Arthrobacter crystallopoietes: one gene and its partner. The protein of the gene in region 2 interacts with the protein of the main gene of each other region in a pairwise test. Links are inferred from orthologs where the notes say so. Each region holds a gene or a part of one and is shown on either strand. Other genes may lie near its edges.

The links.
Region 1: the proteins of J5251_RS15665 (region 2) and rlmN interact in binary tests that used the Escherichia coli proteins (3 or more experiments, as listed by UniProt). The link is inferred for Arthrobacter crystallopoietes from one-to-one orthologs.

The regions. Positions count from the first base shown.
Region 1 is NZ_CP072014.1:1,611,418-1,626,587, reverse strand. The notes cover bases 5,553-8,356. They hold rlmN (23S rRNA (adenine(2503)-C(2))-methyltransferase RlmN), read right to left. Parts: upstream 7,671-8,356; coding sequence 6,435-7,670; downstream 5,553-6,434. Other genes in these bases: J5251_RS07415 (zinc-dependent alcohol dehydrogenase family protein), read right to left, coding at 7,719-8,356; J5251_RS07425 (GcvT family protein), read left to right, coding at 5,553-6,320. In the rest of the region: J5251_RS07445 (NAD(P)/FAD-dependent oxidoreductase), read right to left, coding at 1-207; J5251_RS07440 (bifunctional 3-phenylpropionate/cinnamic acid dioxygenase ferredoxin subunit), read left to right, coding at 512-862; J5251_RS07435 (BCCT family transporter), read left to right, coding at 895-2,808; purU (formyltetrahydrofolate deformylase), read left to right, coding at 2,834-3,808; more of J5251_RS07425, read left to right, coding at 3,831-5,552; more of J5251_RS07415, read right to left, coding at 8,357-8,774; sucD (succinate--CoA ligase subunit alpha), read right to left, coding at 8,937-9,872; sucC (ADP-forming succinate--CoA ligase subunit beta), read right to left, coding at 9,891-11,054; J5251_RS07400 (mechanosensitive ion channel family protein), read right to left, coding at 11,304-12,329; DNA helicase PcrA, read right to left, coding at 12,451-14,838; J5251_RS07390 (hypothetical protein), read left to right, coding at 14,936-15,170.
Region 2 is NZ_CP072014.1:3,416,022-3,431,547, forward strand. What follows is about bases 7,715-10,874. They hold J5251_RS15665 (LuxR C-terminal-related transcriptional regulator), read left to right. Parts: upstream 7,715-8,049; coding sequence 8,050-10,674; downstream 10,675-10,874. Other genes in these bases: J5251_RS15670 (hypothetical protein), read left to right, coding at 10,857-10,874. In the rest of the region: J5251_RS15625 (hypothetical protein), read right to left, coding at 443-652; J5251_RS15630 (AAA family ATPase), read right to left, coding at 864-1,898; J5251_RS15635 (transposase), read right to left, coding at 2,515-3,135; J5251_RS15640 (5'-nucleotidase), read left to right, coding at 3,113-3,265; J5251_RS15645 (PLP-dependent aminotransferase family protein), read right to left, coding at 3,500-4,906; J5251_RS15650 (dihydrodipicolinate synthase family protein), read left to right, coding at 5,029-5,913; J5251_RS15655 (MFS transporter), read left to right, coding at 6,095-7,315; more of J5251_RS15670, read left to right, coding at 10,875-11,123; J5251_RS15675 (DUF4386 domain-containing protein), read left to right, coding at 11,163-11,915; J5251_RS15680 (hypothetical protein), read left to right, coding at 12,018-12,686; J5251_RS15685 (hypothetical protein), read right to left, coding at 12,904-13,224; J5251_RS15690 (ATP-binding protein), read right to left, coding at 13,229-14,065; J5251_RS15695 (MFS transporter), read right to left, coding at 14,256-15,526. UniProt on the Escherichia coli protein: Positively regulates the transcription of the maltose regulon whose gene products are responsible for uptake and catabolism of malto-oligosaccharides.

The DNA of each region.
Region 1 (15,170 bases), 1.8 Mb from region 2 along the record:
GTTCAGGTCCTCGCCAACTTCCTCCAGCGCCAGGTCCTCCAGACCGATCTTGCCTGCCAGGAAGTCCTTGGACAGCGGCGGTCGATCATAAGGACGGGGCGCTTCGTCCCCGATGATGACGAGTCTGCCGGCAAAGCCTTGGGCCCGCGCTGCCCGGGCGGCGGAGAGTCCGGCCAGGGACGCTCCCACGACTACAAGAGTCTGCATAGATTGGCCTTTCACAACACTGGAGAGATGCGCTCCTGCACCTTCTGGTTAAGAAGCTTGCTCAATTGCGCTCAACGCAACTTGCATCGCTATGTGAAACAGCATGACTTCCGCAACGACCCTGTGTCAAGAGTCACAAATACGCAATCGCGGGGTTGCAGATTATTGCGAATCATGTGGCCTGCGACACAAAAACTCTTGACAGGTACCACCTTCAGCAGTCAGGCTGTTGCCTATCGTGAACGAAGTTGTTCATGACGGAACTGCCGCCAAAGAGCGGCTGGCAATGAAAGAGGTTCGCTCCATGCACAAGGCATGCCCACTGAAAGAGCTGGCACCCGGAGACGCCATCCGCCTGGATACGTCCCCTCCCATCGCTGTTTTCCACACCGAGGAGGGCGAGCTCTTCGCCATCGATGATACGTGCACCCATCAGGACGCATCGCTGGCGGATGGCTGGGTCGAGGGCTGTGAAGTGGAGTGCCCGCTGCACGCCTCCAAATTCAACTTACGCACGGGCAATGTGGACGCCCCGCCAGCGAAGCTGCCGGTCCGGGTCCACGAAGTCGAGGTAGTAGACGGAACCATTATGGTCCGCGAATCAGGCGACGCTCCGAATCTTCCGCCTGGCCTGACCGTAGACGGACACATTTAGCCGGGGCATAGGTCATCGAGCATAGGAAATTCATGACAACGAATAAAGAACTTGCAGTTGATGATGGCACTCCTGACGATGAGCTCAGCGAACTCGTCCGCAAGGATCCGCTGGGCGATGACCAGCAAGCCAAACCGCCGGCTGCAGAAGAAACTTCACTGGATCAGCAGATCCTGCAGGAACTGCGCGATTCGGAAACAGAGCACGCCGCTGCCCGCCGGAGCCTGGTACCCCGTGGTCTGGACAAGACGGTCTTCGCGGTAGCGGGCGTCCTCGCTCTAGGTTTTGTCGCGTGGGGCTTCCTCGGCACCGACAACCTCTCAGCCACTTCCCAGAACGCGCTCAACTGGGTCATGGAAAACACCGGCTGGCTCTTTATCCTGCTCGCCTCGCTCTTCGTTGTCTACGTGCTTTGGCTCGCGCTGGGCCGCTTCGGCAATATCCCGCTAGGTAAGGACGGTGAGAAGCCGGAGTTCAGGACCATCTCATGGATCTCCATGATGTTCGCCGCCGGCATGGGCATTGGCCTGATGTTCTACGGGGTGGCCGAGCCGATGTACCACTACGTCGCCCCGCCGCCCGGCAGCGTGAACGGTCAAACACCTGAAGCTATCCAGACCGCCATGGCTACGTCCCTCTTCCATTGGACGTTGCACCCTTGGGCGATGTACGCCGTCGTCGGTGTTGCCATGGCCTATGGGACGTACCGTCTGGGTCGCAAGCAGTTGATCTCCGCCACCTTCACCTCGCTGTTCGGCCATAAGACCGTGGAGGGGCCGGTCGGGAAGTTCATCAACATTCTGGCTATCTTTGCCACGCTCTTCGGCACGGCGGCCTCGCTTGGCCTTGGCGCCTTGCAGATCGGCAGCGGCATGGCCTTCAACGGTTGGGTTGGCGACCTAGCCACCCCAGTCCTGGTGGCCATCGTCGCCGTGCTTACTGTCTGCTTCGTCGCCTCCGCGATTTCCGGCATCCGACGCGGCATCCAGTGGCTGGCGAATATCAATATGGTCCTCGCCGTCATCCTCGCGCTGATCGTTTTCGTAGCTGGTCCCACGCTCTTCATTCTCAATCTGGTGCCCGCCGCCGTTGGCGACTACGCCCGTGACTTAGCTGAAATGGCTTCACGCACCGAAGCCGTCGGCGACGAGGCCCTGCGTACCTGGATGTCCGGCTGGACAATCTTCTACTGGGCCTGGTGGGTCTCCTGGACGCCGTTTGTAGGCATGTTCATCGCCCGCATTAGCCGGGGCCGAACCATTCGTCAGTTTGTCACCGGGGTGCTCCTGGTGCCCAGCGTCGTCAGCGTGATCTGGTTTGCAATCTTCGGCGGTGCTGCGTTCAGTGTTCAGGAGAAGGCTAATGAAACACCGGACACTGGCGACGGGCTGGTCGACGTGGTCGACGGCGAACCCTCCATCTCCTTCGACGGCGCCCTTTTCGATCTGCTCCAGAACCTTCCGCTGCCGAATATTATCGCGGGCGGGGTTGCCGTTCTCGCCATGGTCCTGGTGGGCATCTTCTTCGTAACCGGCGCGGATTCCGCCTCGCTGGTCATGGGCTCGCTGAGCTCCAACGGTGCCGAGGAGCCCTCCCGAGGCGTCGTCATCTTCTGGGGCGTGCTGACTGGCGGAGTTGCGGCGGTCATGCTGCTGGCTGGTGGTGATCAGCCCGCTGAAGCCCTCTCCGGTCTCCAGCGAATAACCATTGTGGCAGCCCTGCCCTTCGTCCTGGTCATGCTGCTGATGTGCTTCGCGCTGGCCAAGGACCTGCGCCGGGACCCGCTCTCCTTGAGGCGGCGGCTGGCAACGTCAGTGGTGGAACGCGCCATCCGCTCCGGTGTAGATCAGCACGGCGGCGTCCATTTCGACCTCGTCACGAGGCACGAATGCGACGAGCAGTGCGATTCCAGCGATAAATGCCCATCCCGGAGCTCCGGCTCCTGATTTTTCTACCGAACTTGCGAGGTAAATGACTATGACGGCTTTGGCCACCACTGAATTACTCAACGATGACCTTACGGCTGACCGTGTCCACGCGTACGCTGGGAAACACACGGCCCCGTTTGTCCTGACGCTCTCGTGTCCGGAACGTCCCGGAATTGTCCACGCTGTGACCAGCTTCCTGGCCGAGCGCGGCTTCGACATCGCGGAGCACCAGCAATTCGACGACCATGTAAGTGGCACGCTGTTCCTGCGGACAGCTTTTGCGCCGGCGGGCATAACAGCTGGATCCGGCGGGGACAAGGGCAGCGACGCGGATCGCCCGGCGATGGCGGCAGCCTTGGCTGAGGAGTTCGTGGATGTGGCGGACAGGTTCGGAATGACCTTCGAAATCCATGACGGCAGCCCCAAGCGGCTGCTGGTCATGGTGTCGAAATTCGGCCATTGCCTCAACGACCTGATCTTCCGGTGGCAGGCCGGGAGCCTTGGGGCTGAAATCGCCGTCGTTGTTTCCAATCATGAGGACTTGCGCCCGATGGCCGAGGCAGCTGGCCTGCCCTTTGTGCACGTGCCTGTGACTGCCGCTACCAAGGCCGACGCCGAGCGGCGGTTGCTGGAGCTCGTCGCAGAACACAACGCCGACCTGGTGGTGCTGGCACGCTACATGCAGGTGCTCTCGGACGACCTTTGCGAGGCCTTGCGCGGCCGCGCGATCAATATTCACCACTCGTTCCTGCCCGGGTTCAAGGGTGCCAAGCCGTACCACCAGGCCTACGACCGCGGCGTGAAGCTGGTCGGGGCCACCGCCCACTACGTCACCGCCGACCTGGACGAGGGCCCGATCATCGAGCAGGAGGTGTTCCGGGTTGACCACAGCCTGGATCCTGCGTCACTGGTTACAGTGGGCCGCGATGCCGAGGCCCAGGCCTTGTCCCGCGCCGTGAAGTGGCATTGCCAGCACCGAGTCCTGCTCAACAACACCCGCACCGTCGTCTTCCGCTAAACGCGATCCTAGGAGAATACTTATGAGCCACACACCCCGCGTAGTCATCATCGGGGCCGGCATTGTCGGCGCCAACCTGGCCGACGAGCTGGCCACCCGCGGCTGGAACAACGTCACCGTCCTCGAACAGGGACCGCTGCATCTGGCCGGTGGTTCCACCTCGCATGCACCCGGCCTGGTGTTCCAGACCAACCCGTCCAAGACGATGACCGAGCTCGCTGGCTACACGGTGGAAAAGCTGCTCTCGCTCAGTGCGGACGGGCGCTCCTGTTTCAACCAGGTCGGCGGGCTTGAGGTCGCCACCACAGAGGCGCGCCTTCAGGAGCTGAAGCGCCGGCTGGGCTTCGCTACATCCTGGGGTCTTGAGGGCCGGCTGATCGACCCGGATGAGTGCGAGAAGCGCTACCCGATGATCAACCGGGATATGGTCCTGGGCGGACTGTATGTACCCTCCGACGGCCTGGCCTCCGCCGCCCGCGCGGTGCAGCTGCTGATCGAAAAGGCCAGCGAAGCGGGCGTAAAGTTCATCGGCTCCACCCCCGTGACCGGCATCGAGCAGGCTGGCGGCAAAGTCACCGGCGTGGAGACGCCCGACGGTGTGGTGCCGGCGGACATCGTGGTTTCCTGCGCCGGTTTCTGGGGCCCCAAAATCGGTGCCATGGTCGGCATGCCGGTGCCGCTGCTGCCGCTGGCACACCAGTACGTCAAGACCACGGCAGTGCCGGAGCTCGCGGGCCACAACGAGCTGCCCAACGGCGCCCGTCTGCCTATCCTGCGCCATCAGGACAAGGATCTGTATTACCGCGAGCATGGTGAGCGGATCGGCATCGGTTCCTACGCGCACCGCCCGATGCCGGTGGATCTGAACGAGCTGCCGCAGGTACGGGCAGACCAGATGTCCGAGCACCGCATGCCCTCGCGGTTGGAGTTCACCGAGGCCGATTTCCTGCCGTCGTGGCAGGACAGCAAGGAGCTGCTGCCCGCCCTGCGCGGCGCCGAGATTGAGGACGGCTTCAACGGGATCTTCTCCTTTACGCCGGACGGCGGCCCCCTGATCGGCGAGTCGCCCGAGGTTGAGGGCTTCTACCTCGCGGAGGCCGTCTGGGTGACTCACTCGGCCGGCGTCGCCAAGGCCGTCGCCGAGCTGTTGGTGGAAGGCCAGTCCGGCACGCCCCTGCACGAATGCGAGGCGACACGCTTCGAGAAGGTGCAGGTCAGCAAGGAGTATGTCAGCGAAACTTCGCAGCAGAACTTCGTGGAGATCTACGACGTGCTCCACCCGCTGCAGCCACGCGAATCTCCGCGCGATCTCCGCGTCAGCCCGTTCAACGTCCGCCAGCATGAACTCGGCGCATTCTTCCTCGAGTCCGCCGGCTGGGAGCGTCCGCACTGGTACGAGGCCAACAGCGCGCTGCTGCAGGAGCTGCCGGAAGAATGGCAGGCACCGGAGCGGGACAGCTGGTCCAACATGTTCCACTCCCCCATCTCTGCGGCCGAAGCGTGGAAGACGCGTACCGCCGTCGCGCTCTATGACATGACTCCGCTGAAGCGCCTGGAGGTGACCGGCCCGGGTGCCCTGGCGCTGCTGCAGCGGCTGAGCACCGGCAACATCGCCAAAAAGCCGGGGGCCGTCACCTACTGCCTGCTGCTGGCGGACGACGGCGGCGTCCGCAGCGATGTGACCATCGCACGGCTCGCCGAGGAGACCTTCCAGCTCGGAGTGAACGGCAACATCGACTTCGACTACTTCCGGGTCGAGGCCCGCAAGCAGTCCGCAGCCGACCCGGCACAGTGGGTCCATGTCTCCGATATCACCGGGGGAACCTGCTGCATCGGCCTGTGGGGGCCGCTGGCCCGCGAGGTCATCGGCAAGGTCAGCGAGGATGACTACACCAACGATTCGCTGCGCTATTTCCGGGCCAAGGAGGTCCACATCGGCGGCATCCCCGTCACGGCCATGCGGCTTTCCTATGTCGGGGAGCTCGGCTGGGAGCTGTACACCTCGGCCGAGTACGGACTGAAGCTATGGGATCTGCTCTTCGAAGCCGGCCAGGAGCACGGCATCGTCGCCGCCGGCCGCGGTGCCTTCAACAGCCTCCGGCTGGAAAAGGGCTACCGGCTCTGGGGCACCGACGTCACTCCCGAGCACAGCCCGTATGAAGCCGGACTCGGGTTCTCGGTCTTCAAGGACAAGACGGACTTCGTGGGATACGAAGCCCTGACAGCCCGCCGGGCCGAGCCGGCCTCCCGGGAACTGAAGTGCCTGACGGTCGACGACGGCACGTCCGTAGTTTTGGGCAAGGAACCGGTGTTCGTCGACGGCGAGCCCGCCGGTTACGTCACCAGCGCGGCCTACGGCTACACCGTTGGGCGGCCCATCGCCTACGCCTGGCTGCCGGCCGGTCTGGAGGAGGGCGATTCCGTGGAGATCGGTTACTTCGGCCGGAAGGTCGCTGCGACCATCGCTGCTGAACCGCTGGTGGATCCGAAGATGGAACGGCTGCGCGGGTAGCGGGTGACGGATCAATGACAGGCTAGCGCCGCAATTGGCAGCAGCGGCCCCGCTCCAGTGGGAAGGAGCGGGGCCGCTGCTTTGTGCTTGGTGCTTTGCAGCGATTAGCGGCGTTTAGTCTGCGACGTTTTCGTCGTCTGCGGCGGCGAGCTGCCCGCAGGCGCCGTCGATCTCTTTGCCGCGGGTGTCGCGCAGCGTTGTCGGGATGCCGGCGGCGATCAACCGGTTGATGAACTCGGTCTCCACCGCCTTCTCCGACGAGGTCCAGATGGAACCGGGCGTCGGGTTCAGCGGAATCGGGTTTACATGCACCCAGCCGCGGCCGCGCTTGTTCAGCTTCTTGGCCAGCAGATCTGCGCGCCATGCGTGGTCGTTCATGTCCTTGATCAGCGCGTACTCGATGCTGACCCGCCGGCCGGTCACAGCGTAGTAGTTGTAGGCCGCATCCAGCGCCTCGTCGACCTTCCACCGGCTGTTTACCGGAATCAGCTCGTCGCGCAGTTCGTCGTCCGGCGCGTGCAGGCTCAGTGCGAAGGTAACCGGAATGTCCTCGGCAGCGAGCTTGTTGATCGCCGGCACCAGACCCACGGTGGAGACGGTGATGTTGCGGGCGGACATGCCCAGGCCCTCGGGGGCCTCGGCTGCCATGCGGTGCACCGCTGCCATTACGCGCTTATAGTTGGCCAGGGGCTCGCCCATGCCCATGAAAACGATGTTGGTGACACGCTCGGCGTCGTGCCCGCCGTCCCTGCGCTTGCCGCCCAGCGCGCCTTCGGCGATTACCCGGTTGGCCTGGACAATCTGGTCCAGGATCTCCGCAGTTGACATATTGCGCGTCAGTCCGGCCTGGCCGGTGGCACAGAACGGGCAGTTCATACCGCAGCCGCACTGGCTGGAGACGCACAGCGTGATCCGGCCCGGGTAGCGCATCAGCACCGACTCGACCAGCGAGCCGTCGAACAGCCGCCACAGGAATTTGATGGTGTCGCCGTTGTCCGTCTTGAGCTGCTTGACCTTGGTCAGCAGCGTCGGGAACATTTCGGCGACCAGCTCTTCGCGGCCGTCCTTGGGGAGGTCGCTCATGGCTTCCGGGTCCGTGGTGAAGTGCTGGAAGTAGTGCGTGGAGAGCTGCTTGGCGCGGAACGCGGGCAGGCCCATTTCCTTGAGCTTGGCCTGCCGCTCGGCGAGGGTCAGATCGGCCAGGTGTGTCGGCGGCTGCTTCACGCGCGGCGATTTGAACTGCAGCAGCGGACGGCCGTCGCTGGTGACAGCGGGTTCGGCACCTTCTACGGCAGGACGCACCTGTGGCCGGGAAGACGTGGCAGTGGGGGAAGAATTCAAAACAGACATCTACACCATTCTCCCATGCCGATGCAAATGAGTCGGACCCCTCTCCCCTTACGGCTTGAGCAGCACCTTGATCGCGCGGCGTTCATCCATGGCCTTATACGCCTCGGCCGCGTTGTCGAGCGGCATTTCGACGTCGAAAACCTTGCCAGGGTTGATCTTGCCGGCAAGTACGTCTGCCAGCAGCTCGGGCAGGTAGACCCGGGTGGACGCGGCCCCACCTGCCACCGAGATGTTCTTGGCAAACAGCACGCCGATGGGCAGTTCCGCTCCGCCCGCCGGAACGCCGACAAAACCGATGCTGCCGCCGGGGCGCGTGGACCGCAGCGCCTGGTCCATCGATTCCTCGGTTCCCACGCATTCGAGCACCGAATCCGCGGACACCCCGCCCAGCAGGGAACGCACCGCTTCCGCCCCGGCCTTTCCGCGCTCCTCGACGATGTCGGTAGCGCCGAACTCTTTGGCTAGCGCCTGCCGGTCAGTATGCCGGGACATCATGATGATCCGCTCCGCACCGAGCCGTTTCGCTGCCAGCACGCCGCACAGCCCCACCGCCCCATCTCCAACAACGACGACGGAACGGCCGGGCCCCACCGCTGCACTCACTGCCGCGTGGTGCCCCGTGCCCATGACATCGGAGAGCGCCAGCAGGTCGGCGGTCAGTTCCGCATCCGGCCGGTCCACGCCGGGCACCTTCACCAGCGTTGCCTCGGCCCGTGGCACGCGCACGGCTTCGCCCTGGCCGCCGTCGACGTGGAACCCATCCTCGTCCGTGCTGCCCCAGGAGGCCCGATGGTCACACGCCACGGTGACGCCGTTGCGGCACTGCGGGCACTCGCCGCAGCTGGCCACCCATGGCGCGACCACGAAGTCACCCGGGGCCAGGGCCGTCACCGCATCCCCGACCCTCTCGACCACACCGACGAATTCGTGGCCGATGGCGCGCGGCTCTGCAGTCTCGCGGATGCCCCGATAGGGCCACAGATCGGAGCCGCAAACACAAGCGGCGGTCACTTTGACCACCACGTCCGTGGGAAGCTGCACCGTGGGATAGGGCCGCTCTTCCACCCGGATATCGCGGGGTCCGTGGATGATCGTGGCGCGCATGTGCTCTCCTTGCGTCGGGAACGGCTGTTTCCAGCCTAGCCAGCCGCCGGACCGTACGGAATCACGCTGCGTAAAGTACGACGGCGGCGCTGTCACCTTCGCGATGAAGGTGACAGCGCCGCCGTCGTTAGCTTGGAACTTTCCGCTTTCGCGGACGAACCCTTAGAGGTTCGAGGGTTCCTCATGCTCGGGGTAGACCTCGCGCAGCAGGTGGGCGGTCTCGGACGGCGTCTTGCCGACCTTGACTCCTGCGGCCTCGAGGGCCTCCTTCTTGGCCTGGGCGGTACCGGCGGAACCGGAAACGATGGCGCCGGCGTGGCCCATGGTCTTGCCCTCAGGCGCGGTGAAGCCTGCCACGTAGCCGACAACCGGCTTGGTGACGTTGTTCTTGATGAACTCGGCCGCACGCTCTTCGGCGTCGCCCCCGATCTCGCCGATCATCACGATGGCCTTGGTATCGGGGTCAGCCTCGAACGCAGCCAGGGCGTCGATGTGCGTGGTGCCGATGACCGGGTCGCCGCCGATGCCGATGGCGGTGGAGAAGCCCAGGTCGCGCAGTTCGTACATCATCTGGTAGGTCAGGGTGCCGGACTTGGAAACCAGGCCGACGCCGCCCTTGCCGGTGATGTTCGCCGGGGTGATGCCCACGAGGGACTCGCCCGGAGTGATGATGCCGGGGCAGTTCGGGCCGATGATGCGGGTGATCTGGTTGCCGTCGGCATCCTTCTTGGACTGTGCCAGCGCCCAGAACTCTGCGGAGTCCTGGACCGGAACGCCTTCGGTGATGACGACGACGAGGCCGATTTCGGCTTCGATGGCCTCGACCACGGCGTCCTTGGTGAAGGCCGGCGGAACGAAGACGATCGAGACGTCAGCGCCGGTCTCGGCAATGGCTTCCTTGACCGAACCGTAAACGGGCAGTTCGAGCTGGGCGCCGCGCTGGTCCTTGTGCTGAACAGTGGTGCCGGCCTTGCGGGCGTTCACGCCACCGACAACGTTGGTGCCGGCGTGGAGCATGCGGGCGGTGTGCTTGGAGCCCTCGCCGCCGGTGATGCCCTGGACGATGACCTTGGAGTCCTTGTTAATGAAGATAGACATGTTCTTTTTCCTCAATCCTCAGGCGTTCGCCAGTTCGGCGGCCTTGTCGGCGCCTTCGTCCATACCGACTGCCAGGGTGACCAGCGGGTGGTTCGCGTCCCGGAGGATACGGCGGCCTTCCTCGACGCTGTTGCCGTCCAAACGGACAACCAGCGGCTTGGTGGCCTTCTCGCCCAGGATCTCCAGGGCCTTGACGATACCGTTTGCGACGGCGTCACAGGCAGTGATGCCACCGAAGACGTTGACGAACACGCTCTTGACCTGCGCGTCGTTCAGGATGATGTCCAGACCGTTGGCCATGACCTCGGCCGAAGCGCCGCCGCCGATGTCCAGGAAGTTGGCCGGCTTGACGTTGCCGTGGTTTTCGCCGGCGTAGGCGACGACGTCCAGCGTGGACATGACCAGCCCGGCGCCGTTGCCGATGATGCCGACCTGGCCATCGAGCTTGACGTAGTTCAGGTCCAGTTCCTTGGCCTTTGCCTCGAGCGGATCCGCGGCGTCCTTGTCCTCGAGCTCGGCGTGCTCGGGGTGGCGGAACGCGGCGTTCTCGTCGATGGAGACCTTGCCGTCCAGGGCGACGATGTCGCCGGCGCCGGTCTTGACCAGCGGGTTGACCTCGACCAGGGTGGCGTCTTCCTTGATGAAGACATCCCAGAGCTTGATGATGGTTTCGGCGACCTTGCCGCGCAGTTCCTCGGCGAAGCCGGCGGCGGCGACGATTTCGTCGGCCTTGGCCTGGTCGATGCCGACGGCGGGGTCAACGGCGATCTTGGCCAGAGCGTCGGGGCGCTCGACAGCCAGCTGTTCGATCTCCATGCCGCCTTCCACCGAGCACATGGCCAGGTAGTTGCGGTTGGCCCGGTCCAGCAGGACGGAGAAGTAGTACTCCTCGGCGATGTCCGCGCCCTGGGCGATCATGACCTTGTTGACCGTGTGGCCCTTGATGTCCATGCCGAGGATGTTGGTGGCGTATTCGAACGCTTCGTCCGGAGTCTTCGCGACCTTGACGCCGCCGGCTTTACCGCGGCCGCCAACTTTTACCTGAGCCTTGACGACAACAACGCCGCCAATCTTTTCGGCTGCTGCTTTGGCTTCTTCTGGAGTGTAGGCAACGATTCCTGCAAGCACGGGTACAGCATGTGCCTCAAAGAGATCGCGCGCCTGGTATTCATACAGGTCCACGGGTTGTGTCCTTCTACGTCGAAGTCGTTTCTGACTCGGAGCGCGGATCTGCGTCACTTCGTGCCTGCGTAGGCGGACATTTTTTCGGTGCAAATCCGTTCGCGCTCCAAGGGGAACTTTAGTCCCTTGGCGTGCGACGCCTGTCCTAGAGTACCGCTTTCGTGATCAAGGGCACAGTTCTATGGTTTGTAGAAAAGTAACCCTTTGCGGTACTTTGCGACGCGTCGCTCACGGCCCTGCGGGCCGGGCCTACTGCTTGCCTTGGCGGCTTTCGTCCGGGGCCTCGGCGGAGGCGTCGGCGTGGCTTTCCGAACCGGCCGGTACGAGCACGGGGCTCCCGTCCTTGATGACGGTCTGGTTCAGCAGCGGAATGCGCAGTCCGGCACGGTCCAGATCACCCTTCAGACGTGCGCGCATGGCGCGTGCCACGCCCCACTGCTCCAGCGGTTTGGTCCGGATGGCGAGGCGGATGACCACGGATTCGCCTGTGAGCGCCTCGACGCCCCAAATCTCCGGATCGTCCAGGATGAGCCGCCGGTAGTCCGGGTCCGCGCGCAGGTCCTTGGCCGAGTTAAGGATCAGGTCGCTGACCTTTTCGACGTCGGCATCATAGGGAACCGGGATATCCAGCACGGCGCGCGCCCAGCCCTGCGATGAGTTGCCCACGCGCAGGATTTCACCGTTGCGCACGTGCCAGAGGGTGCCGTCCACCGCACGCACTTGAGTGACGCGCAATCCAACCGACTCCACCGTTCCCGAGGCTTCGCCCAGGTCCACCACGTCGCCGATGCCGTACTGGTCCTCGGCCACCATGAACAACCCGGAGAGGTAGTCCTTCACCAGGGTCTGGGCACCGAAACCGATCGCCACACCGGCGATACCAGCACTGGCCAGCAGCGGTCCGAGGTCGAACCCGAGTTCGGTCATGACCATCAGGATCGTCATGATCCCAATAACCACCGTGGCGATGGAGCGCAGCACCGAGCCAATGGTCTGTGCCCGCTGGGCCCGGCGCACGGCCGCGATCGGCGAATCCTGCATCAGCCAGTAGCGCGGGTCCTTGATGTTTTTGCCGATCGCGTCGGCGTCGAGTTTCTCCAGCTTCGCTGTCTCGCCGTTGGCGATCTTCGTCGACATCCGTCGGATGACAATCCGCACCAGCAGGTTCAGCAGGAAACCGCCGATCAGAATCACCGCGACGCGAAGCGGTTTATCCATCCAAAATCCCAAGGTGCCCAGCTGGGCAACATCCACATCCGCCACATTCAAATCCATGGGAAAAACGCTATGTTGTTATGCCAGCGTGACCAAATACGGATGGCCGCCGCGTTGGCATTCTGCGCCGTGCCGCCGGGTTGTGCCGCGGGAGCCTTCCCTCCCCGGCGGCACATCATCCCTAGTCCGACTTGGTCAGCGGTGCATAACGCAGCAGCAGGCGCTTCTCGCCGATGTCGAACTTGACCTTCGCCACAGTCTTGTCCCCAGCGCCTTCAAGCGAGAGCACGGTCCCGTTTCCGAAGCTGGTGTGGCTGACCTTGTCACCCACGGTCAGCGCGATGACTTCCTTCTGCGGCTGGACGCGGCCCGCCCGCACGGCGGCAGGCGCCATGGACCGGGCCGAACCCGGCAGCGAGGAAACATCCTGGTTGCCGCCGGCACCGGCACCCCAGTGGGAACCGCTGTAGCGGCTGGAGCCGAAGCTGCCGGAGGAGGTGAACGCCGGGCGCTTGCTGCCCTCGCGCTTCCAGTCGATGAGTTCCGGCGGGACTTCCTCGATGAACTGGCTTGCCGGGTTGTACTGGCTCTGGCCCCACATGCTCCGCGATTCGGAACGGGTCAAATAGAGCCGCTTGCGGGCACGGGTCAGCCCCACATAAGCCAGCCGCCGTTCTTCGGCCAGCTCCTTCGGATCCGTCATGGACCGTTGGTGCGGGAATACGCCATGCTCCATGCCGGTAAGGAACACCACCGGGAATTCCAGCCCCTTGGCCGTGTGCAGCGTCATCAGCGTAACCACGCCCTGATCCTTGGCCAGCTGCGCGCTTTCCTCGTCCGGCGCATCCGGGATCTGGTCCGCGTCCGCCACCAGGGCCACCTGCTCGAGGAAGCTGCCGAGCGTTCCCTCCGGATTGTCCCGTTCGTATTCACGCACGACGGCGACCAGTTCGGCCAGGTTTTCCACCCGGGACTCGTCCTGCGGGTCATTGCTCTGCCGCAGCGCCGCCAGGTAGCCGGTCTGTTCCAGTACCGCTTCCAGCGCAGCCGAGGCCCCGGATCCGTTGGCCACTTCGGTGAGGTCATCGATGAGCTTCACGAAACCGGCCACCGCATTGACGGAGCGGGTGGCCATTCCCGGCGCATCATCGGCCTTGCGCAGGGCTTCCATGAAGGACAGCCGGTCCCGCTCGGCGAGCGCGGCCACCGCGTACTCGGCCCGGTCCCCGATGCCGCGTTTGGGCTCGTTCAGGATCCGCCGCAAGTTGACCACATCGTCCGGGTTCACCAGTACCCGGAGGTAGGCCAGGGCGTCCTTGATTTCCTTGCGCTCGTAAAAGCGCGTTCCGCCCACCACTTTGTACGGCAGGCCCACCCGGATCAGGAGGTCTTCAATGGAACGGGACTGCGCGTTGGTCCGGTAGAAGATAGCCACGTCCCCCGGGCGCAGGTTCTCGGCGTCCTGCAGCCGGTCGATCTCGTTGGCGATGAATCGGGCCTCGTCGTGCTCGTTTTCGCCGACGTAGCCGATGATCCGTTCGCCGTCCCCTTCCGCGGTCCAGAGCCTCTTGGCCGGACGGTTGGGGTTGCGGGAGATCACCGCGTTGGCAGCCGTCAGAATAATCTGCGTGGAGCGGTAGTTCTGCTCCAGCAAGATGGTCCGTGCGTTGGCATAGTCCTTTTCGAACTCCACGATGTTGCGCACGTCTGCACCACGGAAGGCGTAGATGGACTGGTCCGAGTCCCCCACCACGGTCAGTTCGCCGGGCGGGAAGTCCTGCTCCGATTCGCCCGTCCCGCCGGTGAGTTCGCGGACCAATACATACTGGGCGTGGTTGGTGTCCTGGTACTCGTCTACCAGGACGTGCCGAAAGCGCCGCCGGTACGAATCGGCTACCGCCGGGAAGGCCTGAAAGATGAAGACCACCTGGGCAATCAGATCATCGAAGTCCATGGCATTCGCCTGACGCATACGCTGCGTGTAGCCCTTATAGACCTCAGCCACAGCCTGCTCGAACGGATCGGAGTAGTTCGCCGTCGCGGCGTAGGCTTCGTCGTCGATCAGCTCGTTCTTCAGCGCGGAGATCTTGTGCTGGATGGACTTCGGCGGAAAGCGTTTCGGATCCAGATCCAGGCCCTTGGCCACCAGGGTGATCAGGCGCAGTGTGTCCGCCGAATCATAGATGGAGAAGTTCGAATGGAGCCCAACGTTCTTGGCCTCCCGACGCAGGATCCGCACGCAGGAGGAGTGGAACGTGGAAATCCACATGTTCTTTGCCCGGTCCCCCACCAGCGACTCGATCCGCTCACGCATTTCCGCGGCGGCCTTGTTGGTAAAGGTGATGGCGAGAATCTCTCCCGGGCGGGCACGCTTAGTGGCCAGCAGGTGGGCGATCCGGTGGCTGAGCACTCGGGTCTTTCCGGACCCGGCACCGGCAATGATCAGCAGCGGCGAGCCGGCATGCTTGACTGCCTCTTCCTGCTGCGGGTTCAGCCCAGCCAGCAATTCCTGCGCATCAGGCAAGGCAGGGGCAGGAGCATCGTAGGCAGGGTCAGTCAGAAAATCCATGGTCCTATCAGTCTATTAGCCACCGCTGACACTCGGTGCCGGATTCGCCCACGGCCTAGCTCCGAGGCGCTTCGCCGCCCGGGGCCATAATGGAGATATGTCCAAGTCCCGCGCGCAGCGCCTCCGCAAGCACGGTCCCGCAGCAGCCGACGCCCGCACTGGCGACCCTTCCTCCACAAACCCAGGATCCGGCGTCGTCAATCCGAGCACTAGCCGCACGCCGACCAAGGCGGCGGGCAATGCCAACATGATTGTCATCGCCGGTGCGGTGGCATCGGCGTTCCTGTTCGGGTACTCGTTCATCCTGATCATGCCGCAGTTCCAGCAGCTGA
Region 2 (15,526 bases):
TGCCGTCCCGTGTCAACATTGTTCAAGTCCGGGCGGGGTCCAGCACCCACCCATCTGAGCAATAAACGGGTAGGTCGTTGCTCTTGCTCCACCTACACGGAAGGGTGACCCAGCCGGCAGCAAGAGCAGGGCGGCATACCGTGATAATCCCGCTCAGGTGCTCTGTAGGACTACCCGTTCTGGATACAGTCCTGTTTGCTGAATGACTGCTGTGCGCCTCGAAATGTCTCTTGATGGTCCGCCATCAGGCGGTTCCCGTCCATGCCCGCCATCAGTGTCAAAGGCATCCTTCACCGACGCCTCCCGAACCACCCCTGTGGAGGTCTTCTCTTGCCGCTACCGAAGGCTAGCGGTAAGAGAATATGCCGAGGATCTGGACATATTCACGGTTATCTGCGGCCGGGCAAAGGACGTTCCTGGGGCTGGTGCGCGGACCATCCGGTCAGGGGGTTTGCCGGGCCAACTGCCGGGCGGGGCGGCTGCGCCGTGCAGGAGCCAGGTTCACCGCACCGGCGATCGCATCCGGGTTCGTTCCGGTATACAGGGCCTCGCCGATGTTGTCGTCCAGAGCCGTCTGGGCCCGGTCCATGTCGCCCCGGCGCATCTCCAGGGCCGCCGCAGCAGCCCAAACCCGCTTCAGTGCTGCCTCCACCTGTCTGGCTTAGGGCCTGTCGGCGACGCTGAATTCGGTAACGTCAGTCACCCACTTTTCGTCGGGGCGCCGGCATCAAACTGCCGGTTCAGCAGGTTCGGGGCAACGATGCCCTGCTCGCCCTGATAAGAGTTGCAGCGTTTCTTCCGCCGGACCTTGCAGACCAGCCGCAGCGAACGCAGCATTCGCCTGACAGCCGCCGCAGATCCGGTCAGGCCAGCCAGCGCCACCAGCGTGACTGCTCCGGTTCCGGCCTCGGTTCCGGCTCCGGCTCCTCGCCCAAGGCCAGCGCAGCCTCGACGATGTCGTCCGCAGTGAGCGTCATGACGGACTCACGATCGAGCGCGTCGAGACTATGTTCCTCGTCCAGCGACAGCCGCAGCGCCTGGCGGTTGAGCGCCTGCTCGAACAGCGTGCGGGCGAACCGTGCGTTGCCGGAGTCCTCGCCCGCGTGGAGCCCGGCGAAAATGCGGCGCAGCATCTGGTCCGCACCCGGCTCCAGCGTGTACTCGTGTTGGGCCAGCATCTGATGGAAGATCGTCTGGAGTTCGTCGATGGAGTAGTCGGGGAACGTGATCTCGCGGGCGAATCGGGAGCGCAGTCCGGGGTTCGAGAGCAGGAAGGACTCCATCAGCTGCGGGTACCCGGCCACGATCACGACCAGGCGGTGGCGGTGGTCCTCCATCCGCTTGAGCAGGACCTCGATCGCCTCGGGGCCGAAGTCCATCCGGCCGTCCTCCGGGGCCAGCGCGTAGGCCTCGTCGATGAACAGAACGCCGTCCAGCGCACGCCGGATCACCCGGTCCGTCTTGATGGCGGTCGCCCCGACGTACTGCCCCACCAGGCCCGAACGGTCGACCTCGACCAGGTGGCCTTTCTGCAGTAGACCGACCGCGCGGTACATCTCGGCCAGGAGCCGCGCCACGGTGGTCTTGCCCGTGCCCGGGTTTCCGAGGAACACCAGATGCTGTGATGTGGCCACCTCCGGCAGGCCGTGCGCCTTACGTCGGGCCTGGACCTGGAGCAGTGCGACCAGGGCCCGCACCTGTTCCTTCACGGTCTCCAGCCCGACCAGCGCGTCGAGCTCGGCCTGCACCTCGGACAGCGGCCGGGCCGGCCCGGACCTCGCACCGATGAGATCGCCGACCAGGTCGTCGACGCGCTCCGAACCGTGCAGCTTGAGCTGATCGGCCAGATGGCCGATGGTTTCGCGCAGGTCGTCGAGCGGATTGCGGCTGGCAGCCATGCATCCACTGTAGTACCCGGTTCCCGACTGGGGTGGAGTTGGCCTCAACAGTATCAACTCCACTTTTGGCCGTAGTTCACGCGACACAGGCAGTCTCCGTTGCATGCGGGCACTGGCCGGAGAACAAAGAGGAGATTATCCCTGCCGATCAGCTCCGTCCCTGACGGCTTGGCTCTGTAATACCTTCAGATGCCCAAACAGGGGGAAACCTTGGACGCGTGTCGTCCGTAGTTCGCAAGCTGCCAACCACCTGCCATACAAGTCTCCGTTATGGAGGAGCATGGCTATCCCAGTTCTAGGTCGCATTCCTTCCCTGCTCAGGGCCCGACCCTGCGCACCTCGGCCTGACCGTCCCGCAAGCCGGTCCTTCACCGCGCACCCGATTGCCACTCCCCCGCCGCGAAAATTCCCATACATGTGGATCGCACCGCCAAATGGCCGCGTTTTCGCATCGCTATCTGACGTGTCAGATAGCGATGCATCGACTTGCATCTCATGCGTTTCGAGACACAGAGGTTTCGAGACACGAGTCGGATGAGGAGCAGGAGCCGGCCGTCCGCAGGCGGATCCCTTGCGGGGCAGCCTAACCCTTCTCCTATCCGAATTGATGTGTCTACTAGGAAAACAAAGGTGAGGTCCTTGCGGAAAGTGGAGTGAGGTTGGGTTCGAATCCAAGCGCGACCATTCGGCGTTGGAGGCGTTTCCTGGCGCGTTCGGGGTTGGTTTTATCGAAGTGATCGACGCCGAGTTCGTCATAGGCGACTCCGTCGTGGAGCATGTTCCAAACTATTACGAGCAGCGTGCTTTGGAGAGCGACTACGGCACGCAGGGCGCCGGCGTGAGACCGAATGCGACGGTATTTCACGGCGAGATAGGTCGTTTTTGATCGGGACACGGCCAGCGCCGCTATTCCCAATGCGGCTTTGAGGTAGTGATCGCCGGGGCGGGTTTGAGTGGACTTGATCCGGCCAGCGGACTCGTTCTGGCTCGGACACACTCCCGCCCACGATGCCAGGTGGCCCGCAGTGTCAAAGATGTTCATGTCCACGCCGGCTTCGGCGATGATGACATTAGCGACATTCTTCGAAATCCCAGGGACAGTCATCAGCAGCTCCCGGTCTAAGGAAAAGGGTTCCATCACCCTATCAATGCGGGCGTCGAGTGCCGCGAGGGTCACCTCGATCTGATCGATGCGGTCCAGATGCAACTGCACCATGAACGCGCTACGCGTGCTCAAGCCCCACGTATTCTTCGACGATCAACTGGGCCATCTTGAAGGTGCGGCCGATGAGATCCCGAGCGTACACGTTCCGTTCGGAGTAGTGAATGAGGTGAAGGGCACGCAGCGCGAGAGTCTTTCGGAATGACCACTAGAAGCACAGAATCAGTGGCGTAGTTCCGGAGTCAAGAGCCGAACGAAGCCCGAGCCCTTGACCGCCCCACTTCGAGGAGGCCTGGATTTTGGCGAAAACAGGGGCGCGATGGAATCAATTCGGTCTGGCGCTCATATCAGTCTTTTTGACCATGACTCCGCCCAAACGCTGATCCCTAATTGGGAACCTCTCGGGCGGCCTTACGGTCTAGGCCGGCAGGCGCAGCGGTCACGGTCCCTCAAGTAGTTCGGCGATGATGTCTAGGGCTTTGATGAGCTGAAGGTCGCTGGGGGCGCCGTAGCCGATGACCAGGCCGTTCTCGGGCTCGCGGTCCGCGTAGTAGGCGTCCAGTGTGGCCATGCGGACTCCTCGGCGGAGGGCCTCATTGGCAAGTTGAAGGGCGTCCTTTCCTTGAAAGCGCAGGACCACGTGAAGTCCGCCGTCAAGGGCGGCAAGGCGAAGGTCTGCCCGGGCACCGAGGCGTTCCAGGAGCAGGGCCCTGCGGTGCGCGTACTCGCGTCGAGCCCTGGTGATGTGCCGTGCGAGGCCACCGGCTTGGATGTAGTGGGCCAGTGCCGATTGCATGATGCCGGGGACCGGTGTGTCCAGGTCTTCGCGCATGGCCTTAAGCGCGTGGCCCGATTCCCCGCGGACTACGAGGTAGCCGCACCGCAGCCAAGGGCTGAGGGACTTGGAAAATGTGCCCAGGAGCGCAACATCAGCTGTGGATGGGAGTGAAGCGACGGCGGGCAGCGGCATCCTGCTGTGGCGGAATTCGCTGTCATAGTCGTCTTCGAGGACGAGCACAGAATGTTTGGCTGCCCAGTTCAGAAGGCCCAGCCGTTCCTGGACAGGCATCCGGCCGCCGAGCGGGTACTGGTGGCTCGGGGTGATCAGCACGGCGTCCGGCAGCCGTTCAAGGGTGGCCAGCTGGGAGACTTTCAGTCCATCTTCATCGACGGTCACTGTTTCCAGGACGGCACCGGCAGCGGCCATGACCCGTCTTGCCGTTGGGTACCCCGGATCCTCGACGAGTATGCGTGGATGTTCTCTGCGGCTTCGGAGGGCGGCTACGGCCAGCTGCAGGGCGTCGCTCGTTCCTGCCGTAATGATGACGTCATCTGGTTGGACGGCCAGTCCTCTGGATACGGCCAGGTGCCCGACGATTGCCTTTCGCAGGGTGTCGGTGCCAAGAGGTGGAGGCAGATGCGTGGGTCCTTGCTCGGATACCGCCTTGCGCCAGGCGGTGTGCCACTCGCGGTTCTTGAACGGTATGCCCGAAGGACGTCCGGGCGTGAGATCGATTATCGGCCTGCTGTCCTGCATGTGCGGGATCGGGGGTTTCTTAAGGACCGGGCGTTGAACGTCCGGGCGGATCACGACCCGGGTTCCACCGGCACCGTGGCTTTCGAGGAATCCCTCGCCGGCCAACTGCTCAAACGCCCGGACCACAACGCCGCGGGAAATGCCGAGCTCAGATGCCATTCTGCGTGTTGCCGGAAGCGTGTGGTCCGGCCGGATTACCCCGGCGAGGATGGCCTTGCGGAGTTGGTCGGCCAGCTGGGCAGCAAGTGGACCAGGACCGTTCCTGTCGAGTGTGAGCGGAAGCTCAGCCTCTCCCAATGGACCTCCCAAATTGATCTTTCTTGGACCTAGTGTAGGACCAATCAGTTTGCCAGCATGGACAACCAGTATTAGATGTTCGTGCGGCTGCTCCACCTTTTTGACCAGCCCGCGGCCGGATGAAGGTAGGGCTTATGTTTGACGGTCTTTGTGCTTTTCCCCTCACGCCGATTGTTGATGACCGTATCGATGTGAAGGCCGTTGCTTTGTTAGTGTCGCGGGCTACGGGAGCTGGCGTGGACTCCCTTGGCGTGCTCGGCTCCACCGGGAACTACGCATACTTGTCCCGGGATGAACGCCATGCCGTCCTTGAGTCCGCTGTCGACGCCGCTGACGGGGTCCCGATCATTGCCGGGGTGGGGGCCGTGCGCACCCGTGATGTCCTTGCGCACGTTGAGGATGCTCAGGCCGCAGGGGCTTCAGGCTTGCTGCTGGCGCCGGTGTCGTACCAACGGCTGAATGAGGCAGAAGTGTTCAGCCTGTACAAAGACGTCTCGTCGGCGTCTTCGGTACCACTCGTCGTTTACGACAACCCGGGCACCACCGGTTTCACTTTTTCGGATGAGCTGTATGCGCGCCTTGCCGACATTCCGGCGATTGCCTCCATCAAAATCCCGCCTCCCCCTGAGCAGGCCTCTGCGCGCCTCGGGGAGTTACGTTCGCTGCTGCCGGAACGTACTTCGATAGGTATCAGCGGTGACTGGGCTGCTGCTGAATCGCTGCTCGCCGGTTGTGACATTTGGTACTCGGTAATCGCAGGCGTGCTTCCCGGCACAGCTAAGGTGATTACAGACCATGCCTTAGCCGGCCGTGGGGATCTGGCCTCGGAAGCGTCCATGAATCTCGAGCCAGTCTGGTCGCTTTTCCGCATGTACGGCAGCCTCCGCGTGACCGCTGCAATTGCAGAGGATCTTGGGCTGATTTCGTCGCCCAGCCTGCCGTTGCCGCTTCGCGGTCTGGACACCGAAGGCCGCTCGAAAGTCGCGGACGCAATCCGCCGGTGCCGGCTGGAGGCATGAACCAAACGCTTCCTGCCGGACCGCAGCAGACTTTTGGTCCGACGGCTGTACCGGCCCGAAGAGCTCTCACGGTGCGACAGCCACGGGCCCGATTCCCCACCGCTGCGGCCTGGCCTGGCATGGCCTGGATGAAGGCTGAGAAGGATTTATTGATGAATGTGATCGTTTGGGAGAAGGCCGGATGAGTCTTCTAGGTCGCAGGGTCCCTCCCCGCCCGTCCAGTCAAGGCGACGACGTGCGCGGCGGGCTCGCCCGTTATGTCGTCGCAGCCACCCTGGCCCGCACCGCGGACGGAGGCGCGGTGGTTGCCATCGTTCTTCTCGTTGCGACGAGTGGGGCACCAGGATGGTTGGCTGGCCTTCTTGGTGCCTGCATTACCGCGCCACATCTGCTCGGCCCCCTCGTTGCCAGATGCCTTGATACAGCCCGCGACGGCCGTACCGTGATTGCGCTGGCCTGCATGGCCCACGGAGCGACTCTCGCGGCAGCTGTACTGCTATATCCGGTGACCTGGTCTGCCATCACGGGAGTGCTGCTGGTTGCTTCTGGACTAGTTGGTCCGTTGCTAACCGGGGGTATCAGCAGCCGGCTGCCAGCCATAGCGAAACCGGAAAGATCCAGCCAGCGCCGCGCCCAGGGCTGGGACGTGGCCACGTACGGTATTGGTGGCACGATCGGCCCCTCCCTTGTTGCCGCAGTTTCGGCATGGTCGAGTCCGGCGATGGCAGCGCTGATCCTGGCCGCGGCCACGTTTGTCGCGGCAGCAGCAATCAGGCTCCTGCCATATTCCCCGCCTGCTGCTGCAGCCTCGGATGTCCCCCAACCGGGACGGACACTGGTCATGATGTTCACGACGGGTCCCTTGCGCCGAACACTCTATATGACGGTTGTTGTCGCCTTATCTGTTGCGGTGCTGCCGATCACGGCCGTAGCCTCCACGGACGATCTTGCCGTCGAACCCGCTGCAGCAGGCATCCTTGCCGCTGTCTATGGACTAGGCGGTTTAGCCGGTTCAGCAGGCGTGATGCTCCGGCCAATGCGAGCCGACGCCGACCGACTGATGACGTGGCTGGCGGCCGCGGTAGGTATAACCCTAGCCGGAGCGGCATTTGCAGGAAGCTTCCCTGCCGCACTCATGACCTACGCGCTGGCCGGGATCATGAACTCGTGCTTCTTCGCCGCAACCCTGGCCGCCCGCAGCGAATACGCACCGCCAGAGGCACGAGGCCAAGTGTTCGTGTGGGTCGGAGCCCTGAAGATTACCGCCGGCTCGGCAGGAACAGCGTTAGCCGGTGCCGCGGTTGCGCACGCCACCCAGCTGCCGTTGTTCCTGGCAGTGGCCATCATCACTGCCGTCGTGGGCGCCTCGGTCATGGACCGAGGGGCAAGCGCAAAGATATGATCCCGACCCGCTCAACACCGCGGGCTGTTCGAAGGGTTGTCATGCTCGAAAGCGATGTCCTCTGTCTTCGGAGCCTGCTGCTTGGCTGGCTTACTTTGTCGGGGCGGATCAGCATGATGGAGGCTCCGTTGCGGGCGGCATCGAAGCGGGCCTGAACGTCGGCCCAGTTGACGATGTTCCAGAAGGCCTTGACATAGTCGGCCTTGACGTTGACGTAGTCCAGGTAGAACGCGTGCTCCCACATGTCGAGCATCAGCAGCGGGATGGTGCCGAAAGAGATGTTGCCCTGCTGATCGTAGAACTGCTCGATGCAGCGGGTCGGACAGGTTTCTTCAAAACAGGCGAACATGTGATCCCTTCGGCCGGAGGGTTCGCGGAAGCCCAGCAGCTCCACACACTTGAACACGGCCATGCGCAGGTAAGTAACGCGAGCAAAGATTTCCAAGGTCGGGTTTCGTTCGGGAGGCTCCCAGATGAGGGTGATTGTGCCCGACGTGAACGCGAGGTAGCCCATCGGCAGCAGCCAGAGGCCGAAGAAGACTTGCGCGAGGAGGAAACCCCGAGTGCTGCGGATCTCCGTCGCGGTAGCCGTACACTGGCCGTGAGGGGAGGCGATCATGGCTGGCACACTTCTCGATGCCAAGCTCCGCGTCCCCAGGCGGCGACGCGGTCTGACAGCGCGTCCGAGACTGAGCCGGCGACTGAGCCGTGGAGCGGAGTCTGCGTTGACACTCGTGTCGGCTCCGGCCGGGTTCGGCAAGACGACGATGCTGACCGAGTGGCTGGCATCCGTTTCCGCTGATGGAAGGTCGGCGGCGTGGCTCTCCCTCGACAAGCGTGACAACGATCCCGCCCTGTTCTGGACGTACTTCGTCACGGCGCTGAAGACGGCGTCCAACGGGGCCGGCGCCGCTGCGCTCTCGCTCCTGCAGTCGGCTCAGCCGCCCATCGAAGCGGTGCTTGCCACTTTGCTCAATGACCTCCACGCCATAGCGAAGGATGTCGTCCTGGTCCTCGATGACTACCATGTCATCGAGGCACGCGACATACAGGACGGGGTCGCCTTCCTGCTGGAGCATCTGCCTCCGCATGTGCATCTGGTGATCGCCAGCCGGGCCGACCCGGCGTTGCCGCTGGCGCGCTTGCGGGCACGGGGCGAGCTCGTGGAGATCCGCGCCGCGGACCTGCGATTCGCTGCGGACGAGGCGGCGGCTTACCTCAACGGAGCCATGGGACTGGCATTGACGGCCCGGGATGTAGCAGTGCTGGAAGGCCGCACCGAAGGGTGGATCGCGGCGCTCCAGCTCGCGGCGCTTTCGATGCAGGGTCGGGAAGACATCGCCGGGTTCATCGCAGGCTTTGCCGGGGACGACCGGTACATCGTCGACTACTTGGCCGAGGAGGTCCTGCAGCGCCAGCCAGAGGATGTCCAACGCTTCCTGCTCCAAACCTCCATCCTGGACCGGCTCACCGGGCCACTGTGCGATGTCGTCACTGGGCAGGACAGTGGCAAGGTCAGGCTGGCGGCACTGGAGCGAGGGAACCTGTTTCTGGTCCCGCTTGACGACCGCCGTCAGTGGTATCGCTATCACCAGCTTTTTGCGGACGTTCTCCAGGCGCGCCTGCTGGACGAGCGCGGCGAAGAGCTCCCGGGTCTGCACCGGCGGGCAAGCGCCTGGTACGAACAGAACGATGAGGCGTACGATGCGATCCGCCATGCCTTGGCCGCGAAGGATTTCGAGCGGGCGGCGGACCTCGTCGAGCTAGCGGTTCCCGCCATTCGCAGGAACCGGCAGGAGGCCGTGCTGCGCGGCTGGTTGAAGGTGCTCCCCGACGAGGTGGTCCGCGTCAGGCCTGTGCTCGGCGTGGGACTGGTCGGCGCGTTGCTCGTGAGCGGAGATGTCGAGGGAGTCGAAGGCCGGTTGCAGGAAGTCGAACAGTGGCTGAATTCACCGACAGATACGAGCAAGGAAATCCATGCCCGATCAACGGAAATGGTCGTAGCCGACGACGAGGAATTTCGCCGCCTTCCCGAGACGGTCGAAGTGTACCGGGCCGCGCTGGCGCTGGGCCGGGGCGACGGGCCCGGGACCGTGAGCCACGTCCGGCGGGCGCTTGATCTTGCGCCTGAGGAGGACCACCTTGGCCGTGCCGCGGCATCCGGTTTGCTCGGACTCGCCTACTGGGGGGCTGGGGAGCTCGAGGCGGCCCATCGGGCGTACGCCGAATGCATGGCCGGCCTGCACCGTGCCGGGCACCTCGCCGACACCTTCGGATGCGCGATCGCCTTGGCGGACATACGGCTTGTACAGGGGCGTCCCCACGACGCCATGCGCACCTACGAACAGGCCCTGGAAAATGCGCCTGGGCAGCGCGGACCGGATGTTCTGCGCGGGGCAGCCGACATGCATGTGGGCATGAGCGGGATCTGGCGGGAGCGCGGCGACCTGCAGAGCGCAACCCGACACTTACTGCGCAGCCAGGAGCTGGGTCCCCTCGGCGAGCTGCCGCAAAACTTGTATCGCTGGCGGGCCGCCATGGCCCGGATCCGCGAGATGGAAGGAGACCTGGCCGGGGCGCTTGACCTCTTGGATGAAGCGGAGCGACTCTACGTGAGCGATTACTTCCCCAACGTACGGCCGGTGCCGGCTTTGAGGGCACGGATCTGGATCGCGCAAGGACGGCTGGGTGAAGCGCACGGCTGGGTGCGAGAGCAGGCCCTGTCGGCGGACGATGACCTCAGTTACCTTCGCGAGTTCGAGCACATCACTCTTGCCAGGGTGATCCTCGCCCGGTACACGACAGAGCGCTCAATGCCCTCCCTTCACGAGGCAATCCGACTGCTGGGGCGCCTTCAGCGAACGGCAGAAGATGGAGGCAGAACGGGAAGCGTCATCGAGATCCTCGTGCTTCAGGCGATCGCCGGCCAGATGCGAGGCGACATCCCCGCGGCGCTTGCATCGCTCCATCAAGCCGTAGCACTGGCCGAGCCGGAGGGCTACGTTCGAATCTTCGCCGACGAGGGCGCACCGATGGCATCACTGCTGAGAGCGGCTGTGAAACAACGTACAGCCCCGGGCTACCTCCGCCGACTCCTGGCGGCCATGAACAACACCGAAAACACCGCACCCGCCAACCACGGCCTGATCGAGCCACTGAGTGAACGCGAGCTCAATGTACTCCAGCTGCTCGCAACGGACCTCGACGGCCCGAACATCGCTCGCGAGCTCATGGTGTCCCTGAACACGGTTCGGACCCACACCCGGCACATCTACGCCAAGCTCGGCGTGAACAACCGCCGGGCAGCGGTGCGCCAGGCCGAGGAACTCGACCTGTTGTCCCGACCCAGCGGCCGCTAGCCCGTGCCGCCGCCCCGCACGGCCGGGGAACACCGCGACAAGGCCCGGTGAATAAATCACCACGCTAATCATCATGTGTGATGACGCGCGGTCATCAGGTCTCCTTCTACCGTTCGATCAGGACAACGAACAGTCGAAACGCCGGCTGAGGTTCATCCAGACGGGCAAGCGAAAGGAGCGCCGTGAACGAAATACCCACCGGCCATCACCACAACCCCGGATGGTACGAGATCCGCCTCGAAGGCCGCCTGGATTCCCGGTGGGCAGCCTGGTTCGACGTACCGAGCCTCACGAACGAGAGCGACGGCACCACAGTCATCCGTGCTCATGTAGCCGATCAGGCCGCCCTGCATGGTCTGCTCCAGAAAGTGCGCGATATCGGCCTACCGCTGGTTTCCGTCACTCAGGTTGCGCACGACAAGCCCGAGCCCACCGCAGAGCCCCGATAACTCATCATTCACAAAGTATTGCCGAAGGAGAACGACACCATGACCAGCACCCAACCCGGAGCAGCAACGAAACGAGTCCCGATGAACCCGCTGCGAAAGACCGCGCTGGTTTCGGGCGTGCTCTATCTGATCACCTTTATCTCCATCCCGACACTCGCTCTCTACGGTCCGGTGCGCACCGACCCCAACTACATCGCCGGCCCAGGCCCGGACACCGCCGTCATCGTCGGCGGCGTCCTTGAGATCATCGTGGCCCTTGCCTGCATTGGCACTGGCGTCGCGCTGTACCCGGTGGTCAAGAGGCAGAACGAAGGGGTCGCGCTGGGCTTCGTCAGCGTGCGGGTACTGGAGGCCGCCACGATCTTCGCCGGTGTCGTGGCCCTCCTCGCCATTGTGACCCTGCGGCAGGCCGGAGCCGGACAAGATGCGCTGATCACCGGGCAGGCATTGCTCTCCCTGCACACCTGGACTACGCTCCTCGGGCAGGGCTTCCTCCCGGCCGCGAACGCCCTGCTGCTGGGCTCCCTGATGTACAAGTCACGACTCGTGCCGCGGATTCTTCCCGTACTGGGATTTATCGGAGCGCCCCTGCTCGTCGCTTCCGTTGCCGGCACGCTGTTCGGCCTCTGGGGACCGGTGTCCGTACTGTCCGGAATCGGCGCACTCCTGCTCGCGCTCTGGGAATTTTCGCTGGGCATTTGGCTGGTCGCCAAAGGATTTAGGCCCAGTCCCATCACGACAGGAATGGCGGCTGCCGCCACACCGACCACCCATCATGACGTTCCCGCCTAATCATCGAAACACCCGCATCCCGACATTTACCGGAACCAAAAGGGTACTTCCGCATCCAATAAGGGCAGGACGTGTCCTGGTCAAGAAATGTACCGGGAGCCGTTGCACCAGCCCGACCACGCTAACCCGCTACACGCTCACGAAGGCAAAAACCATGCTACCTATCGCCAGCCCACCTCTGGAAAACAAACCCTTACCCTGTTCCCGATCCGCCTCGCCGCCGTTGCGGGCCTGGCCGCGGCCGTGGTCTTGTTCGTCAATGCCGCAAAGCGTGCAGGACTGATTCCCGTCAGCTCGGCGACGCAGCTCGCGGCGCCACTGGCCCAGACTCTCGCAATCATCCTGGTCGTCGGCCTTGCCGCCGGTGCGATGCGTCAATCATCAAAGTTTTCCTCAATTTCCCTCGCACTGAACGTCCTCGGGCTTGCCGCCGCGACGGGCGTGGAATGGGTGATTAATCTGGTGTTTGTCGGACTCGACCCCTCCCAGATCACCGCGCTGCGGACCGGGCCGCTCGGAACAGCCTTTGTGGCCGCCTCGATAATCTTCCTGCTCGGATCGATCCTGTATTGCATGGCGCTGCTGCGGGACGGCAAGGCACCGCAGATCCCGACAATCGCCTACGCCATCGCAAGCATTCCCATCGCGCTGCGCAACCTCGTCCCCGAGCTAGCACTCGACGTGGCCTTGGGGCTGCTGGGCGCCTCAGTGATCTGGCTCGCTCTCTGGATGCTCCGGAACAGACCTGCAGTGGCCGCTCACCGGGTGTAAGCACGACGGCGGCCAGATCCTGACCTCGTTCGGAGGGCACGAAGGGCCATGCCCGCATTCCTGGATACGAAAGATTTCGAGCACCGACTAATTCCAAAATCCCCCAAGGTTGCGGCGGCTGTTTGTGGACCGCAGTTCTCTAAGACGGTGTTCCCGCAGGAATATCGGATTCTTGGTCTCGGGCAGGTTTGGCTAGCGCCAGGGATCTCCAGGAGTCTTAGCGAAATTCCGCCAGGACGGCACGGACGTCGTCGGCCTCTATCTCGGTCCAAGCCAGCCAGTCGGCCAGCCGGTAACGGCCTTCGGCCGCGAACTGGCCGCACTTTGTGGCGTAGTGCTCGGTCATCCGCCCGAAGACCGTCTCCGCTTCGCCGGACTCCAGCAGGCGGAGCCGGGCGAATTCACGCATGGATTCGTGAAGACGGTAGCAAGGGAACGCCGCCGTCAGGTCACGGACCACCAAAGACTTGTCCAGGAGCGAGAAAAGCACATCAGCGGTACCTGCCTCGGAGTCTGGATCGCGACGTAGTGCCTCCACGTCTTCAATCTGAAACCGGCCGGCAAAAACACCCAGTTGCCGAAGGGATGCGGCGTTCGTGCCCGTCCAGCAGGTCATAGCTCCACGCGATGGCTGCCTCAAGCGTCCGGTGCCGCGGGAGGACCGCGGGAGATCCTGCCGTCAGGAGTGAGAACCGTTGCCCGAGCCGGTTGCGGATCTGCTCCGGGGTCATGACCCGGGTCCGCACGGCTGCCAGCTCAATGGTCAGCGGAATCCCGTCGAGGCGCCGGCAGATCTCCACCACGGCGTTCCGGTTGTCGTCGGTGAGCCCAAACCGGCCCGATGCGGCTCCGGCGCGTTCAACGAAAAGCTGCACCGCCTCGTTCAGTCGCAGTCGCCCCAGGTCCGTATCGTCGATGCCCGGCAGCGCGAATGGAGGCATCGGCACTACTCGCTCTTCGACGAGCCCCAAAGGTTCCCTGCTGGTTGTAAGGATCCGGAGCCCAGGACTTTCTTTCAGCAGCTTGCTCACCAGCTTCGCCACGGGCTGGATTATGTGCTCACAGTTGTCCAGTACAAGCAGCAGACGCCGGACCTTCAAATGCCCGTACAGAGTCGTGGCAGCATCAGCGGCCCCCTGCTCGCGTAAGTCCAAAGCTGCGGCCAACTCAACGAACCAGGCGCCGTCCTCAAAGTTACGGTTCCGCTGGGCAGCGAGCTGGAGAGACAGTCGGGTTTTCCCGACACCGCCGGGGCCGACCAAAGAGACCAGGCGGTGCCCTAGAAAACTGTTCTTAGCTTCGCTGAGCTCGTGCCGGCGGCCGATGAAGCTCGTAATCTCCGCCTGGAGGTTCCCAAGAGGCTCAACTTGCTTCCCCATGCACACAACCTACAGCGTTTGGCACGGGTGGACATGGAAGCCGTGCGGTTCCCGGAAACGGGCACACCTTCCGGATTGCTCCTCGCTAGGTGCTCGCTTGCCACCGACTCCATGAAATGGTTCCTGTCTCCCCTGCCGGAGCCCACGCTGGTGACGGCTGCTTCTCCCCCTGCCGGCATCACAGCCGTGCTCAGGAAGTCTCCGCCTCGCGCGGTTCCGGAGTTGCAGTAGTCGCGGTTTTGCGGGGCAGCAGGAACAAGGACGCCGCGGCGAGGAAGCACAGGGCTGCGGCGGTGATCCAAGCGGGCAGGTAGCTGCCGGCGATGTCCCGTCCGATGCCGGCGGTGAGTGCTCCGATTCCGGCGCCGACCATGTGGGAGGCGAAGACCCAGCCGAACAACACGGAGGAGCGTTCAATTCCGAAATGCTCCCGGCATAGGGCGACGGTGGGTGGAACGGTTGCCACCCAGTCAAGTCCGTAAAAAACGATGAAGATCCATAGCACCGCTTCCACGGATGGTCCGAGCAGCGCATGGACGGTGAGCAGTGAGAAGCCACGCAGTCCGTAGTAAATGACCAGCAGAATCCAAGGGCGGACGCGGTCTGTGAGCCAGCCCGAGGCGAAGGTGCCGATAACGTCGAACACCCCGATCAGCGCCAACAGCCCAGATGCGGTGGTGGCGGGCATCCCGTGGTCGTGCGCAGCCGGGATGAAGTGCGTTTGAATCAGGCCATTGGTGGACCAGCCACAAACCCAGAACGTGAACACCAGGATCCAGAAAGCTCGGAAGCGGGTGGCGTGGCCAAGGACATGCAGCGTTTCGGCGGCCGCGCCGCGACGGCGGGCAGTGGGTGATGCGGGGGCTAATGCTGTCGTAGTATCGCTTTCCGCGCCGTAGGATGTGGTGCCGGCCTTCGCAGGGGTATCGGCGAAGGGCCAGAACAGCAAGGGAATGATGGCCAGGGCAAAGGCAGTCACCAGCAGGGACGCCACGCGCCAGCCGTGGTTGCTGGACAGGTGGACGATGGCGGGCAGGAACACCAGTTGCCCGCAGGCATTGGCTGCCGAGAACATGCCCATGACGAGCCCGCGGTGTTTTACGAACCACCGGTTGGCGACCACAGCGCCGAAGACCAGGGCCATCGCCCCCGTTCCCACACCGACGAAACCGCCCCAGAGGACCCACAGTTGCCAGATCTCGGTCATCACGAGGGTCAGGCCGCTTCCCGCGGCGACCAAGCCTAGGGCGCCGGCGGCAACCGCCCGCAGGGAGAATCGTTCCATGAGCACGGCGGCGAAGGGGGCCACCAAACCGTAGACGATCAGGTTGGCGGTTACTGCGCCGGAGAGCTGCGTGCGCGTCCATCCGAATTCACCCTCGATCGGGGCAAATAGTGCACCTGTCGTGGAACGGAACGCGGCGGCGGCGACCAGAGCCAGCAGGGTTACCGCCGCGACCA